3 regions of the Acetivibrio saccincola genome follow, and region 3 is predicted to be linked to each of the others. Evidence: a T-box and tRNA genes for the amino acid it is inferred to sense, from the RefSeq annotation. Region 3 holds a T-box; the other regions hold tRNA genes.
What was found. A T-box is a leader RNA that pairs with one kind of tRNA and senses whether it is charged. The one in region 3 lies ahead of tyrS (tyrosine--tRNA ligase), so its partner is inferred to be a tRNA-Tyr.
Positions count from the first base shown of each region.

Region 1: it encodes a tRNA-Tyr, which carries the amino acid that the T-box ahead of tyrS (tyrosine--tRNA ligase) is inferred to sense. The anticodon was not compared.
Region 2: it encodes a tRNA-Tyr, which carries the amino acid that the T-box ahead of tyrS (tyrosine--tRNA ligase) is inferred to sense. The anticodon was not compared.

Region 1 covers NZ_CP025197.1:1,700,671-1,703,948, reverse strand. Annotated here, with positions in the region: gene HVS_RS07570 (M42 family metallopeptidase) at 1-13, opposite strand, end outside; gene HVS_RS07565 (M42 family metallopeptidase) at 4-1,053, opposite strand; tRNA gene HVS_RS07560 (tRNA-Ile) at 1,189-1,265, shown strand; tRNA gene HVS_RS07555 (tRNA-Phe) at 1,283-1,358, shown strand; tRNA gene HVS_RS07550 (tRNA-Tyr) at 1,373-1,457, shown strand; gene murD (UDP-N-acetylmuramoyl-L-alanine--D-glutamate ligase) at 1,583-2,986, opposite strand.
Region 2 covers NZ_CP025197.1:2,644,806-2,648,083, forward strand. Annotated here, with positions in the region: gene HVS_RS11875 (glycosyltransferase family 39 protein) at 1-218, shown strand, start outside; gene HVS_RS11880 (glycosyltransferase family 2 protein) at 242-1,222, shown strand; tRNA gene HVS_RS11885 (tRNA-Tyr) at 1,341-1,425, opposite strand; tRNA gene HVS_RS11890 (tRNA-Thr) at 1,429-1,504, opposite strand; tRNA gene HVS_RS11895 (tRNA-Asp) at 1,520-1,596, opposite strand; tRNA gene HVS_RS11900 (tRNA-Glu) at 1,677-1,751, opposite strand; tRNA gene HVS_RS11905 (tRNA-Lys) at 1,853-1,928, opposite strand; gene HVS_RS11910 (hypothetical protein) at 2,101-2,304, opposite strand; gene HVS_RS11915 (adenylosuccinate synthase) at 2,336-3,278, opposite strand, start outside.
Region 3 covers NZ_CP025197.1:1,812,758-1,816,035, reverse strand. Annotated here, with positions in the region: gene nifU (Fe-S cluster assembly scaffold protein NifU) at 1-373, shown strand, start outside; gene mnmA (tRNA 2-thiouridine(34) synthase MnmA) at 394-1,473, shown strand; T-box leader at 1,560-1,840, shown strand; gene tyrS (tyrosine--tRNA ligase) at 1,955-3,178, shown strand.

The DNA of each region.
Region 1 (3,278 bases), 110 kb from region 3:
CTTTTAACAACATAATATCCCCCCTATCTCACCTTCAATGGATAAAATAAATTTTAAAACAAGTTTTCCTGAATACTTTATATCATTTAAATGGAGAGTTTCCACAGTTGTGTGCATATATTTAAGGGGTACAGACACTAAAACCGTTGGAATGCCGGATCTTGAAACCTGTATAGCCCACGCATCAGTACCTGTATTTCCTGGGGATGGCTCAATTTGATAAGGAATGTTTTCTTCTTTTGCAATGTCAATTAACTTTTTTGTAAGATCTCCATGTAAATTAGGTCCTACGGCAATGGCAGGTCCCTTTCCAAGTTTAAAAACCAAGTCCTTTGCCATTTCCGGAATAGCACCATGGCATGCATCAATAACAACTGCAACATCAGGTCTTATATTATATGCTGCCACAGTAGCTCCCCTAAGCCCTACTTCTTCCTGGGATGTGGCAACAAAATACACATCGCATTCATGTTGAATTTTTTTAAGCTTTTCCATAATATCAATTAAAACCGCCACTCCCCCACGGTTATCAAGGGATTTGGAACTTATTTTTTTGTTTTTTAGCAAAAAAGGCTCTGCTTTAAATGTTACAAAATCCCCGATTGATATATACTCTTTAACTTCCTCTTCTGAAAGTCCGGTATCTATGGAAAGATCCTGTATTTTAACCGCCTTTTTGGCATCTGTATCCTTTAGCAGATGGGGAGGCTTTGCACCAATAACGCCGATTATATCTTTCTTTCCATGCACTACAACTTCCTGGGCTAAAAGAATTTTAGGGTCAATTCCCCCTATATTTGAAAACCTTAAAAATCCCTTTTTCTCAATGCCGGTTACCACCATACCTATTTCATCTAAATGGGCTGCAATCATGATTTTTTTGCTTTTTTCAGAAGACCCTTTTTTTATCCCGATAACATTATAAAAGCTGTCAATTATAGTTTCATCACAGTACTTATCAAATATTCCTTTTATATATTTTGAAAAACTCTCTTCTCTTCCCGAAATACCAGGATAAGTACTTATATCTTTTAATATATTTGTGTAGTCCACTTAAATATCACCTCTTTAAAACTTTGTTTTGTACACATTTATTGCATCTTTAATTGCTTTTTTAAAACTTATTACAAAAAACTCTTGACTAAAAAGTCTTTTTTTATTATACTATTCATTGTTGTGCTAAAACAAGGGCTTTTAGCTCAGTTGGTTAGAGCAACCGGCTCATAACCGGTAGGTCCGGGGTTCGAGTCCCTGAAGGCCCACCAATAAATTTATTTTGTTTGCCCAGATAGCTCAGTCGGTAGAGCAGTGGACTGAAAATCCTCGTGTCGGTGGTTCGATTCCGCCTCTGGGCACCAAATTTAATATTTGTGGAGGAGTTCCCGAGTGGTCAAAGGGGGCAGACTGTAAATCTGTTGGCAAAGCCTTCGATGGTTCAAATCCGTCCTCCTCCACCAAAAAGAGTTGATACTTCAACTCTTTTTATTTTAATTTTCCTGTAATTTAAACCAGCCTGTATTATCTGTCTTTTTTACTGTTTAGGCTTTTTTAAGTAAAATTTAAATTTCCGTTAACTAATAAGTTAAGTATTTAAAATATCTTTAACAATTCCCTTGAACTTTTTTCCTCTTTCATCAAAATTTTTAAACATATCAAAACTTGCACTTGCCGGTGACATTAGAATTATATCACCGCAGAAAGCACTATCATATGCTTTTTTTACAGCCTCTTCTAATGTTTCACACTTGCATACAAATATATCTTTTCCTCTTCCTGTGCGGTTTATTTCATCCTTTAATGAGTTATGTATTTTATCTGCCGTCTGTCCGATTAAAAACATAGATTTGACTCTCTTTGCAATATGTGGTCCCATTTCATCATAAGGTATATTTTTGTCATAGCCCCCTGCAATTAAAATAACTTTCCGGTCAAAAGACAAAAGGCCTGCAATGGTTCTTGAGGGACTGCTTGCTATGGAGTCATTGTAAAACAATATGCCGTTTTTTTCTCCAACAAACTCTAGTCTGTGTTCTACACCCTTAAATTCCTTTGCAACTTTTTGTATTGTCTTTACATCCACATAATCTATTACAGCACAAATTGCCGCCATATAGTTTTCAATATTATGTACACCAGGTATTGAAATAGATTTTGTATTAACAACTTCTATTTCCCTGTCCCCGTCTTTATAAAAAATACAGCTGTTTTTTAAACCGGCACCTTTATCAGGCTCTTGTTGCCTGCTAAAATATAAAACCTTCCCCTTTGCCTCTTTTTTAAACTCCCTGGTTATATCGTTGTCATAGTTTAAAATCAGTTTGTCTTCTTCACACTGAAAATTAAAAATATTTTTCTTAGCATCCACATATTCATCCATGGATTTATGAAAATCCAGATGATTCGGAGAAAGATTTGTAACTACTGCCACATCAGGGCTTTTTGTCATTGTGTGAAGCTGAAAACTGCTAAGTTCTAAAACCACCATATCTGTCTCTTTTATTTCATCAATTTTGCTTAAAAGGGGCGTTCCTATATTGCCCCCCAGCCAGCAGTTGTACCCTTGTTTTTTAAGAATTTTGTATATAAGTGTAGATGTGGTAGTCTTACCGTCACTTCCTGTAACAGCAAATATCCGGGCCGGACATACATCAAAGAAAACTTCCATTTCAGAAGTAATCTCTGCCCCTTCCTCTTTAGCAGAAAGAATTTCCGGTAAATCATATCTCATGCCCGGAGTTCTGAAAATAACATCAAATCCTTTTAAATTTTTTAAATAGCCGTCCCCTAAACTATATTTTATGTCCAGACCCTTAAACTGGTCTATGACACAGCATAAATCATCTTTACAGCATTTATCAAAAGCTGTTACATCTACACCCAGACTGTATAAGTATTTAATTAACGGTATGTTACTAACTCCAATCCCTAATACAGCAACCTTTTTATTTTTTATGTATGTCTTAAATTCATTTAGCTTATTATTCAAGTCCAAATCCTCCAAAACTTTCCTTTAGCAGATATTTTAACAGTTATATTTTAGCATATTTATTAATAAGTTTTATTAAATTCTTTAAGTTTTATAAAGTCATATCATAATATAAATCTCTTATTATATAAGTCATGTATTATAAAGCATATATTGCATAAGTTATATCATATATTAACAGTCTATATTAATTGTTATTTAGATATATTAGTTGTAATAGATTATTAGTCGTAATAGATATATTAGTTATATTAGCTATATTAATGTTGTTATATTAGTTATATCAATTATA
Region 2 (3,278 bases), 830 kb from region 3:
CATTTATATACCACTATTTTACCATTATACCTTTCTTAATACTGTGCATTTTATATGTAATTAAGAAAGTCATTGATAAGTGGCAGGATTTCAAATATTTTGCTTATATTTACCTGGCATTGGTACTGGTAGTTTTTATACTATTCTATCCAGTTGTTTCAGGTATGCATGTAAATACTTCTTATTTAAAATTAATAGGATGGTTTTGGAATTTTTAAAATAATCTTTGGAGGGAAAAAATATGTCTGATAAGATAGTTTGTTCAGTAGTAGTGCCTCTTTATAATGAGGAAGAAGTTATTTTGGAAACATATAAAAGACTAAAAAAAGTTATGGACTCTACAAATGAATCCTATGAAATTATATTTGTTAACGACGGCAGCAGGGACAAAACTGAAGAAATGGCTCATGAAATATGCAATAATGATCCTAAAATCAAACTAATTAACTTTGCAAGAAACTTTGGTCATCAAATTGCCATAACTGCAGGTATGGACTATGCCGAAGGACAGGCTATTGTTGTCATAGATGCTGATTTACAAGACCCTCCTGAATTAATTCCAAAAATGCTGGAAAAGTGGAAAGAGGGCTATGATGTTGTATATGGAAAAAGACTTGCAAGGGAAGGGGAAACCTTCTTTAAAAAGTTTACGGCAAAAGTTTTCTACCGCTTTTTAAGAAAAATGACAGATGTAGATATCCCCGTTGATACCGGGGACTTTAGGTTAATCGACAGGAAAGTTGCAGAAGCTCTTAAACTGGTTAATGAGCGCAACAGATATATAAGAGGAATAATAAGCTGGCTTGGATTTAAACAAATAGGGGTTGAATTTAACAGGGATAAGCGCTTTGCCGGTGAAACCAAGTATCCTTTAAAAAAGATGCTTAAATTCGCTTTTGACGCTATAACCTCATTTTCATATAAACCTTTGAAACTGGCGTCATATATGGGCTTTTTCCTGTCATTTTTCAGCTTTATATACCTTCTGGTTGTTCTTTATACCAAACTTTTTTCAAAGAGCTTTGTACAAGCCGGATGGGCTTCTACCTTAGCTGTAAGCCTGTTTTTTAACGGCATTACCCTTATAATTCTTGGAATAATCGGGGAGTATATAGGAAGGATATATGATGAAGCTAAAGGCAGACCATTGTATATTATAAAAGAAACTAAAAACTTTTCTGAAGATAAAAAGGATAAAATAACAGTAAGAAACGGAAGGTAGTAGTAAACAGACATTTTGAAACCACGGGCACAGCCCGTGGTACTTTAATTGTAAAAAGTTTTAAATCATAAAAAGGCAAAAGTCTTGTCAACCAAAAAACAATTGACAAGACCATTTCTGGTGGAGGGGGACGGATTCGAACCATCGAAGGCTGAGCCAACAGATTTACAGTCTGCCCCCTTTGACCCCTCGGGAACCCCTCCATGTGGAGCTGGTGGACGGATTTGAACCCCCGACCTGCTGATTACAAGTCAGCTGCTCTACCAACTGAGCTACACCAGCTTATTAAATTTTCAATGGCGACCCGGAAGGGACTCGAACCCTCGACCTCCAGCGTGACAGGCTGGCATTCTAACCGACTGAACTACCGGGCCGTATCTCATTTGCACCTGCCCAACTGATTCGTCAGCGATAAACAACTTCTGACGAATCAGCCGCTTAATACAGGTTATCATGGTGACCCATAGGGGACTCGAACCCCTGTTACCGCCGTGAAAGGGCGGTGTCTTAACCGCTTGACCAATGGGCCATTGATAATTTTAATGTTTTTGCTGACAAACTATATTGTAACTGCATCTGTCGAAAAAGTCAAGCAATAAACTAAAAAATATTAAGAGTTTTAAAGTTTTGTGGTGAGCCATGAAGGAATCGAACCTTCGACACCTTGATTAAAAGTCAAGTGCTCTACCGACTGAGCTAATGGCTCACATAATTTTTGTGTCACACAATTACGTATTGTACAATAAAACATATCATTTTGTCAACAGTTTTTTTTAAATTTTTTTTATTTTTTTGTACCACTCCCTAAAAAGAGCTGTAAGGCTCTATTTTTTAGTCTATTATATTAATATGAAAAGCATAAATTTATGGTTCTTATATTATTCTGAAGCTCCCAAAACTTCCAGTAATGCTTCCTGCAGTACCTTAGAAAAGTTTATCCCTGCTTTTTCCGCTTTAACATTAAGCCAGTACGGAATTGTGCAATTCTTTTTAACTGCCCGGTTATCTACTTTCTTACAATATTCTGCAAAATCCACATCCACCCAGGTAGCAAAAAAAGATGCTGTTTTAAAAAACAGCATCCCTTTCATTTATTTTTAATATAAACACGTCTTACACCGCTATAGTTTGCTCTCTTTCCTTTCCTACGCCAATAAGCTTGATTTTTACTCCTACAATCTCTTCAATCCTTTTAAGGTACTTTTTTGCGTTTGCAGGAAGGTCTTCAAAAGTTTTTGCATTTGAAATATCGCTATCCGGCCATCCTTCAAACTCTTCATATACAGGAGTACATTTTTCAAGTTCTTTTAAGCTTGCCGGAAAACTATTTATTGTACGACCGTCTTTTTCGTAAGCCACACAAAGTTTTATATTGTTTAATTTACCAATGGTATCCACATGGTTAATTGCCAGCCCTGTAAGTCCGTTTACCCTGGCAGCATATCTTATCATAACGGTATCTAACCATCCGCAACGCCTTGGTCTTCTTGTTGTTGTACCATACTCGCCGCCAAGTTCCCTTATTGTATCACCAATTTCATTATCCTGTTCGGTAGGAAATGGTCCGGCTCCTACCCTTGATGTATAAGCTTTTAGCACACCATATATTTCATCAATATAAACAGGTCCGATTCCTGCACCTGTACAAACTCCTCCTGCAATGGGATTTGAAGATGTAACATAAGGATAAGTTCCAAAATCCAAGTCTAAAAATGTAGCCTGGGCTCCTTCAAACAGTATATCCTTTTTCTCAGTAATGGCATCAAAAAGCAGGCTGTTTACATCACATACATGTTTTTTTAAAATCCTTCCATACTCTAAATACTCTGATATTACCTCATCTTCATTGAGCTTTTCTCCTTGATAAACTTTTTCAATAATTAAATTTTTAATTTCCAAATTCTCTTTTACTTTTTCTACAAATACATCTTCATCAATAAGGTCACACATCCTGATTCCTGATCTATCGGTTTTATCAGAGTAGCATGGACCAATACCTCTTTTAGTTGTTCCTATACAGTTGCTTCCCCTGAATTTTTCCTGCAATTCATCTAAC
Region 3 (3,278 bases):
GGAAGTTGGAAATGCCAAATGCGGGGATATAATGAAAATGTATCTTAAAATTGAAAACGATGTAATAGTTGATGCTAAGTTTAAAACATTTGGTTGTGGAGCCGCTGTTGCTACCAGCAGTATTTCCACAGAGCTTATAATAGGCAAGACTGTAGACGAAGCCCTGAAAATAACCAATAAAGCAGTAGCAGAGGCTTTAGACGGTCTTCCTCCTGCTAAAATGCATTGTTCCAATTTGGCGGAAGAAGCTATAAGGGCTGCTATACAGGACTACAGAAGCAAAAACGGCATGTCTCAAAAAGAATCTTCTGAGAAAGAAGATTATATTACATGCTGCAAAAGATGTGAAGATATAAATCACGACATAGACTGACGAAGGGTGAATTATAAAAAATGCCGAAAAAGAAAGTCATGATAGGTATGAGCGGTGGTGTCGATAGTTCGGTGGCCGCCGCTGTGCTTTTAGAAAAAGGTTATGAAGTTATAGGGGTTACCATGAAAATATGGCCTGAAACAGGTGAAGAAACAAGGGTGGTTGAAGGAGGGTGCTGTTCTCTTTCAGCTGTGGACGATGCCAGAAGTGTTGCGTATAAACTGGGAATCCCCTATTATGTTATGAATTTTCAGGATGTCTTTAATGACAGGGTGATTGATTATTTTAAAAATGAGTATTTAAATGGAAGAACACCTAATCCCTGTATTGCCTGCAACAGGTATGTTAAATTCGAAGCCATGCTTAATAAGGCGGTGTCCATGGGGATAGACTATGTGGCTACAGGGCATTATGCAATTATTGAATACGACGAAAATTTAAAAAGATATTTACTTAAAAAATCAGCAACTGAAAAAAAAGACCAGACATATGTATTGTATAATTTAACTCAGGAGCAGCTTTCTAAAATATTAATGCCTATAGGAAGCTATACAAAGGATGAAGTAAGGGAAATTGCAAAAAAAATAGATCTTAATGTGGCATCAAAGCCTGACAGTCAGGAAATTTGCTTTGTACAGGACAATGATTATGCAAAATTTATACGGGAAAATACAAATGAAGAAATTAAGCCCGGATACTTTGTTGACACAAAAGGAAATATATTAGGAAAGCACAAAGGGATAATCCACTACACCGTAGGTCAGAGAAAAGGTCTTGGGATAGCTTTGGGAAAACCTATGTATGTGGTGGGAATAGACACTGAAAACAACAATGTAATACTTGGTAAAAGCTATGAAACCTTATCTAAATCCCTTATTGCAGATGATATAAACTATATAATGATTGATAAATTAGAAAAGCCCATGGATGTTAAAGCAAAAATCCGCTATTCTGCAAAGGAAGCAGATGCAACCATTTATCCTTTAGAGGACGGTAAAGTAGAAGTTGTGTTTAAAGAACCCCAGCGGGCCGTAACCCCGGGACAGTCAGTTGTGTTTTACAGCGGCGATATAGTTGTAGGCGGGGGAACGATAACATAAAACAATTTTTTTATTGTAAATGTTCTTAATTTGTGTTAAAATACTAAAAAGCATGCAAAACTTAAGCATGTTAAAATTTAAAACTGCAAAAGACGTTGAAGGAGACTTAAGTAGCTTTCTATGGTTACATCCCAGAGAATAGCCCGTTTTGGTGGGAGGGCTTATGAACATGGAAGGACGAATTACACTCCGGAGTCTCACACTGAAACCATGGATTATTCTCCATTCAGTAGGTGTACGACGGTTGCCGGCCGTTATACCGGCTATGTAAAATGAGGCATATCTATATATAAAGGTATGTTTATAATGTATGTTTATATAGATATGTGAATTAAGGTGGTACCACGGGAACTTTCCCGTCCTTAAAACAGGACGTGAAAGTTTTTTTATTGTAGGTTTAAATATAAAAATATATGAACATAATGTTTAAAACATAATTATGAACTTAAATATTTAAAGCATAAATTAGGAGGAATTTGTTATGAGTGTATTTCAAACTTTAAAGGAAAGAGGGTTTATTGCCCAGCTTACCCACGAAGAAACTATAAAAAAAATATTGGAAAACGAAAAAATTACTTTTTATATCGGATTTGACCCCACTGCAGACAGCCTGCATGTAGGGCACTTTCTTCAAATGCTTGTAATGTCCCATATGCAAAAAGCCGGTCACAGACCCATTGCCATTATAGGCGGGGGAACCACCATGGTAGGAGACCCTACGGGAAAAACAGATATGAGAAGAATGATGACCAGGGAAGAGATACAAAAAAATGCTGAAAACTTTAAAAAGCAGCTTTCAAGATTCATTGATTTTTCTGACGGCAAAGCACTGATGCTTGACAATGCAGACTGGATTTTGGAATTAAAATATGTTGATTTTTTAAGGGAAATCGGTGTGCATTTTTCAGTTAACAGAATGCTTACCGCAGAGTGTTTTAAAACAAGGCTGGAAAGAGGGCTTTCATTTATTGAGTTTAACTATATGCTTATGCAAAGCTATGATTTTTTAAAGCTTTTCCAGGAATATAACTGCGTTATGCAATTAGGCGGGGATGACCAGTGGTCAAATATATTAGGGGGAATTGACCTTATAAGAAGGGTTGAAGGAAAAGAAGCATATGGCATGACATTTACCCTTCTTACAAACAGTGAAGGGGTTAAAATGGGCAAAACTGAAAAGGGTGCCGTTTGGCTGGATCCTGACAAAACTCCTCCATATGATTTTTACCAGTACTGGAGAAACATAGACGACAAAGACGTCATTAAATGCATGAAGCTTCTAACATTTTTGCCTATGGAAGAAATAGAAAAATACTCTAAATTAGAGGGGCAGGAAATAAATGAGGCAAAGAAAGTGCTGGCATACGAGGTTACAAAGCTAATTCACGGGGAAGAAGAAGCATTAAAAGCTCAAAATGCAGCCGAAGCCCTTTTTGGAAAAGGTGTAAGTGCTGCTGATATGCCTACAACTGAAATTACACCTGATGAGATAAAGAATGGAATAAACATAATTGATTTACTTGTAAAAACCAAGCTTGTTCCTTCAAAAGGAGAGGGAAGGCGCCTTATACAGCAGGGCGGGATATATGTAGAAAATGAAAGAATTAAAGAATTTGATTTTACAGTTAAAGCAGATGATTTTAAAGATAATGAGCTTATAATTAAAAAAGGAAAAAAAGTATATCATAAAGTTAAGCTGGTTTAAGTTTTCTGCTTTGTAATTTAATACAAAAAAGCTCCATTACCCATATTTAAGTTTATAATTTTATAAGTAATGGAGCTTTTTATAATGCTTTATTTTAAAT